Regions from separate parts of the Vibrio sp. YIC-376 genome, predicted to be linked through region 2. Evidence: predicted binding sites of a transcription regulator. Region 2 holds the regulator's gene; the other holds the start of a gene.
The links. The regulator MetJ, encoded in region 2, represses methionine synthesis genes. The targets are predictions, from matches to a motif close to TTAGACNTNTANANGTCTAA.
Positions count from the first base shown of each region.

Region 1: a site for MetJ is predicted at 1,797-1,816, ahead of metA (homoserine O-succinyltransferase MetA). Genes of this name have one in related genera too.

Region 1 is NZ_JBBWFK010000001.1:789,892-793,317, forward strand. It holds gene WJM94_RS03525 (LpxL/LpxP family Kdo(2)-lipid IV(A) lauroyl/palmitoleoyl acyltransferase) at 1-679, opposite strand, end outside; gene WJM94_RS03530 (hypothetical protein) at 1,188-1,547, opposite strand; gene metA (homoserine O-succinyltransferase MetA) at 1,843-2,784, shown strand; gene pilW (type IV pilus biogenesis/stability protein PilW) at 2,934-3,426, shown strand, end outside.
Region 2 is NZ_JBBWFK010000021.1:47,410-50,835, forward strand. It holds gene WJM94_RS22695 (O-succinylhomoserine (thiol)-lyase) at 1-983, opposite strand, end outside; gene metJ (met regulon transcriptional regulator MetJ) at 1,207-1,527, shown strand; gene WJM94_RS22705 (malic enzyme-like NAD(P)-binding protein) at 1,643-2,920, opposite strand; gene bfr (bacterioferritin) at 3,130-3,426, opposite strand, start outside.

The sequences.
Region 1 (3,426 bases), on a different contig from region 2:
TCCCTGTTGTTGTACATGCATTTTTAACTGCAAATAAAGGAGCGAATGTCGACCTTCTGGTTCCATAATCATGGTCTGGTGCATACCAAACTCGATGTCCTGAGTTCAGGGTTTCCAGCATACCCCTGACGTTTTTGCGATCGATCAACGTGCGATTTGAACGAGAACGCCCCTTATATTGAAAGTAATCAAAACATGGATTGTTATTAGGTCGATAAACACCCGACCCGGACTTTTTAATGCCAAACGCACGTGCGCCTAACTCTAAGTTCATAGAGTGAACGGCCAGCATTAAGACACCTTTACCATCCTTTTCTAGCGCTTCGATGTGTTCCATTCCTTTTATCGTTACGTGTCGATTGACTCTCTTATCAGACCAAAACCATGCCATTGCCGTCTCAAACAGCGCAATTCCTGAGTTTTCGATATTAGCGTTTAAAATCGCGTCTCGTTCATTCTCAGCCATGGATGGAAAACAGAGCTCAAGGTTTCGTCTTATAGTAACTTGACGCTTTTTCACAATTCGCATTGCCAAACGACCTATACTGCGTCCTAAAACTAATTGAACTTTGAAAGGAAGAAGACTGAGTAAGTACATCAGCACTATTATAAATAACGTTCCCCAGTAACGAGGCAACAGGAAATGAACCTTAAATTTAGGCTTTTTTTGTTTGATCATGAAAGTATCGTCAGATGTGCCCATCTATAAGTGATTAAAAAATCGATGATAATTGCATCTACATCTATCACTGATTGAGCTTATGGCAAAAATTACAGCGTGCGTATGTTATGGTTCTTCGACACACTACACAGTAAAACCATTACAGGTTGAGGAAGAATAGGTAAAAACGAATAAAGATGAGGAGGCACGATAACATTGATTAGAGTGATTAATCCAATCACTTTCATAATCTTTTGAATAAATTGACTTTTCCTAGCCAAAAATACGACTGCTAGGAAAATGGTGACGAACAGAACCGCTATCACCTTCAGCAAATAAGATAATTTCCTTGTGCCGCCATTTGGCGTATTGTTACAACATCCCTTCCTTTTCTCCTTCCTACTGAGCGGATTGGTAATGAACAAGGGAGACTCAAGGTCAACGGTTGAATCCGAGGCGGATTAGTTCGTTCGTGTGGGATGTTTATGAAATGCCGTGACAGACTGTCGCCACGGCGTTAACTGGCTTAGTGAAGCGTATTATTACCGTTCTTTTGATATTGCTGTGAAATCGCAAAGTAGATATGCATATCGATACGCTCTGGTGTATTGAGTAACATCTTACCTACTTCGCGCTGAAAATGGTTATAGGTACCTAACTCATCGGTCAAGCCTAGCTGCTGATAACTGGATTCGTTGACAAACATGCCATAAGCGTAGTGGTGATGATCAATGTCTCTCTGTTTGTCGTATCCAAGTTGCTGTAACGCGATATCAACCTCCTTGGGCGCGTAAGTGTTTTTATCGCCAAACAAACTTAACAGCCGGCTGGGAACTTCGTGAGCGATGCTCTGGATATCCGTTTTTCGCTTAAAAATACTGAACATAGTGTCCTCTATCATGGCTTGCCCATTAATCCACCAATATTAACTCGTTAGCATATTAACCATCAAATGCTGTAGGTGTCATTTCAATCACGTCTCATCAGAAATACTTATCTAGTCACAATTAGAAAGCACCAATGACATTCTTGATGATAATGTAATCAACGCATTTATTGCCCACATGAATGAGTAAGGATTAAACTTATTTAAAGTCACATTTCGTATCGACATCTAATTCGATTTGAGTTAGCTTTAGATGTATAGACGTCTAGATGACTGAGATTAGGGAGAGAAAGTCGTGCCAATTAGAATTCCAGATCAATTACCTGCAACTGACATACTAAGGACAGAGAACATCTTTGTAATGACAGAGACTCGTGCGGCAAGTCAGGAAATACGTCCTTTGCGAGTACTGATTCTGAATTTAATGCCTAAGAAGATTGAAACTGAAACCCAGTTTTTGCGTTTACTTTCTAACAGTCCTCTTCAAGTTAATGTTGAATTACTGCGAATTGATGATCGTCCAAGTAAAAACACACCAACAGAGCACTTAGATAACTTCTACCGCCAATTTGAGATGGTAAGAGGCAAGAATTTTGATGGTTTGATCATCACAGGTGCCCCACTCGGCCTAGTGCAATTTGAAGATGTGCTGTATTGGGACCACCTTAAAACGATAATGGAATGGGCCAAAGACCATGTAACCTCTACACTGTATGTGTGTTGGGCAGCTCAAGCAGGTTTAAAATTGCTTTACGATTTGCCGAAGAAAACTCGTAAAGAAAAATTGTCTGGCGTTTATCATCATCAGATCCATAACCAATACCACCCGATATTACGTGGGTTCGATGACACATTTTTAGCTCCTCACTCACGTTATGCTGACTTTTCACAGCATTTTCTGGAAGAGCATACCGATTTAGATATTTTAGCGACTTCCGACATCGCTGGTGTTTACTTGGCTACAACCAAAGATAAGCGAAACGTGTTTGTGACAGGTCACCCTGAGTATGACTCCCACACTCTTCATAATGAATATATCCGAGATTTAGGCGAAGGTATGGAGCCAGCGATTCCGGTAAACTACTATCCGAATAACAACCCGGATAATCCACCAGTAGCGAGCTGGAGAAGCCATGGCCATTTGTTGTTTGCCAACTGGCTGAACTACTGTGTTTACCAACAAACACCATACGATCTTGATCATTTCAGTGAAGACGCCTTCACTAAAGATGATTAATTCAATGACTTAACTTTGTGAACCAAGCCGCCATACGGCGGCTTTTTCGTACTAGTTTGCAAACCTGATCGCATAGTAATTTCTCATCAATAGGCTTTTGTCACGTAATTCATATCATTCGGTGAGATTCAGGTATGTAGGGACGAGAAATGAAAACGGTTAAGCTTGGTATACTTCTTTTGGTGGCTCAATATTCAGTGGTTGGCTGCGTCACTGTAAAAAAAGATGGAGGCCCGGTCGTTAAAGCTGACCCAGTCGCTATGGCAGAGTCACGAATCGCGTTAGGTCTTGGCTATCTGGAGAGTGGCAGCACTATTCGTGCCCATGATAATTTACAACAAGCTCTTACTCATGCCCCTCAATATTATCGAGCTCAACTTTCCATGGCGCACTATTACGAAACCGTCGGTGAAGATTCAAAAGCGGAGGATATGTACAAGCGCTCATTACGCCAACATACCAAAAATGGTAACGTCCTAAACAACTACGGGACTTTCTTATGCAAACGCGGCCAGTTCCAACAAGCTGACAAGATGTTCAACCGAGCCATTGAACAGCCGTACTACTATTTGATTCCTGCTAGTTTCGAAAATGCTGCATTTTGTGCTTTGAAATCAAAAGATACAGACAAAGCAAAGTATT
Region 2 (3,426 bases):
AGTGATTCAGCAAGAGAGAACAACTGCAGCTCTTTAACGAACACTTTGAGCTGTTCAAATGAGCCAGCAAACTCAAAACTCAGCATCGAGCCAAAACCTGATTGCTGCTTTTTCGCAATCTCGTGTCCTGGGTGCTCAGGCAGACTTGGGTGATAAATTTTCGCTACTAACGATTGTTGCTTCAGATATGCAAGTACCTGCTTTGAGCTCTCTTCATGCACTCGCATACGAGCGCCTAACGTACGAATACCTCTCAACGTCATGTAACTATCGAATGGCGTGCCTGTCGCACCAATGCAGTTACCCCACCACGCCAGCTCTTCTGCATGCGCTTCCGTCTTAGTGATCACCACACCACCAATGACGTCCGAGTGGCCATTGATGTATTTCGTTGTAGAGTGAATAACGAAGTCAGCACCCAGATCTAATGGCTTTTGGTACACAGGTGTCAAAAAGGTATTGTCTACGGCAACCAAGGCTCCGACTTGCTTGGCCTTTTCACATACAGCAGCAATATCCACGACGCGAACAAGAGGGTTTGACGGTGTTTCTATCAAGATAAGCTTTGGCTTTTGCGCTAAAGCTGCATCAAGCGCCTGCTCGTCTGATTGATCAACAAACAGCACTTTGAAGTCACCTTTGTTGGCGCGAGTATTGAAAAGACGGTAAGTACCACCATAGCAGTCATGTGGTGCAACAATCAGATCGTCAGGACCGATGAAAGCAGAGACCCACAAGTTCAGCGCAGACGTACCGCAGTTGGTTACCACCGCTCCTTTTCCTGATTCCAGCTCAGACAGAGCGCTTTCTAACAAGCCACGGTTTGGGTTACCTGAGCGCGTGTAGTCGTACTTAGGCACTTCTCCAAATGCAGGAAAGCCATAGTTTGTCGATAGATAAATTGGTGGAACGACAGCATGGTATTGAGTGTCGGATTCGATACCAGTGCGTACAGCAATGGTCGCAGGCTTGCGGATGCTCATGGGTGTATCCTTTCACAGGTGGTGACTTCTAAATAGGAATGCGCTATATCTAAATTTCAGATTCAATGAATTGCACACTCCCTTACTGTTCCTGTCACTTTACTCGTCAAATTTTGAGACGTCAACACTTCTAGACGTCTATATGTCTTTGCTTATGGCAGTAAATGCAGCTAAAATCAGCACCTCTATTATTTTTAACCTATTACAAATATGAAGGTACGCAATGGCTGACTGGAATGGCGAATACATTAGCCCGTATGCTGAGCATGGAAAGAAAAGCGAACAAGTAAAAAAAATCACTGTATCTATCCCGCTGAAAGTTTTAAAAGTGCTAACTGATGAGCGTACTCGCCGTCAGATCAATAATTTACGCCACGCTACCAACAGCGAACTCCTATGTGAAGCATTCCTGCACGCGTACACAGGACAACCGCTTCCTACGGATGAAGACCTTCGTAAAGATCGCCCTGACGATATTCCGACAGAAGCAAAAGCGCTGATGACAGCAATGGGTATCGAGTTCGAGTCGTTTGATGACGAGTAATTATGGTTGAATTGAATACACCGCTCGGTTGTTCAGCTTCCAGTACTAAAAGAATGACATAAAAAATGGGACGCGATAGCGTCCCATTTTTTGTACATCATTTACGACGGAAGAATTACTCTGCCATGTAGTTTTCTGGCATCTCAATGCGAGCAACACCAGAGTCAACGGCAGCTTGAGCCACTGCTTTTGCAACACGAGGCAACAGACGCGCGTCCATTGGCTTAGGAATAATGTAGTCAGTACCAAACTCAAGCTTATCCACACCAGCAGCTTTAAGTACTGCTTCTGGCACTGGTTCCTTCGCCAGTTCACGAATTGCTTCGACAGCAGCAAGCTTCATTTCATCATTAATTTCACTTGCACGTACATCCAGAGCACCACGGAAGATGAATGGGAAGCAAAGCACGTTGTTTACCTGGTTCGGGTAATCACTGCGTCCAGTACCCATGATCAAGTCACTACGAACGTCGTGTGCAAGCTCTGGCTTGATTTCTGGATCAGGGTTAGAGCACGCAAAAACAATTGGCTTATCAGCCATCAGTTTCAGAGCTTCTGCAGGAAGTAGGTTCGGACCTGAAACACCAAGGAACAGATCGGCACCTTCGATAACATCTTCCAGGGTACGCTTATCCGTGTTATTCGCGAATAGCTGTTTGTACTCATTGAGATCATCACGACGAGTATGAATCACACCCTTACGATCCAGCATGTAAATCTTTTCACGCATTGCGCCACATTTGATCAGTAGCTCCATACATGCTACTGCCGCAGCACCAGCACCAAGACAAACGATTGTGGAATCTTCTAGTTTCTTGCCTTGTAGCTCGATCGCATTCAGCATACCTGCGGCCGTTACGATTGCTGTGCCGTGCTGATCATCATGGAAAACAGGAACGTCACAACGTTCGATAAGGCGCTTTTCAATCTCAAAACAATCCGGTGCTTTGATGTCTTCTAGGTTGATACCACCGAATGTGTCAGCAATGCTCGCAACGGTATTAACGAACTCGTCGATCGTGCGGTGTTTTACTTCGATATCAATTGAATCAAGGCCAGCAAAACGCTTAAACAATAACGCTTTACCTTCCATTACTGGTTTAGAAGCAAGAGGGCCAAGGTTACCCAGACCAAGAATAGCGGTACCGTTAGAAATTACGGCAACCATGTTACCTTTCGCTGTGTACTTATACACATTGTCAGGATTTTGCGCGATTTCACGCACAGGCTCAGCAACACCAGGGCTGTAAGCTAAAGCTAGATCGCCTGCGGTTTCTGCCGGTTTTGTTAGCTCGACTGCAATTTTCCCTGGGGTCGGGTAAGCATGGTAGTCAAGAGCTCGTTGGCGCTGTTCTTCTTCTCTAGTTGCTGCTTGGCGATTGTCTTCAGACATGGGGGGTCTCTTTTTTTATATTTAGGTAAGGGGGAATAAATTCTAAAGGATAGAAGTCAATCTTCAAAGGTAAGATTGCGAGCAAAATCCTTAAAATAGTGATAATAAAATGAGATTAGACCAGATAATGATGAAAAGCACCTAACTTTTAAGTCAGGTGCTCTGCTATAAGGTTAAGATTTATAAATACAATCTTGAGACGCCCAAGATTATTCTTCATCTACGTACTGTGCTTGTAGATAATTTTCAATACCCGACATTTCAATCAGGCCAAGCTGAGTTTCAAGCCAATCGACATGCTCTTCTTCATCCTCGAGAATATCTTGGAAAAGATCGCGAGAGACGTAGTCCCTGATATCTTCCGCATACGCGATGGCATCTTTTAAATCCGGAATAGCGGCCATTTCCAATTTGAGATCGCATTCGAGCATTTCTTTGGTATCTTCGCCGATCATCAACTTGCCGAGATCTTGCAGATTAGGTAAACCTTCCAAAAACAAAATACG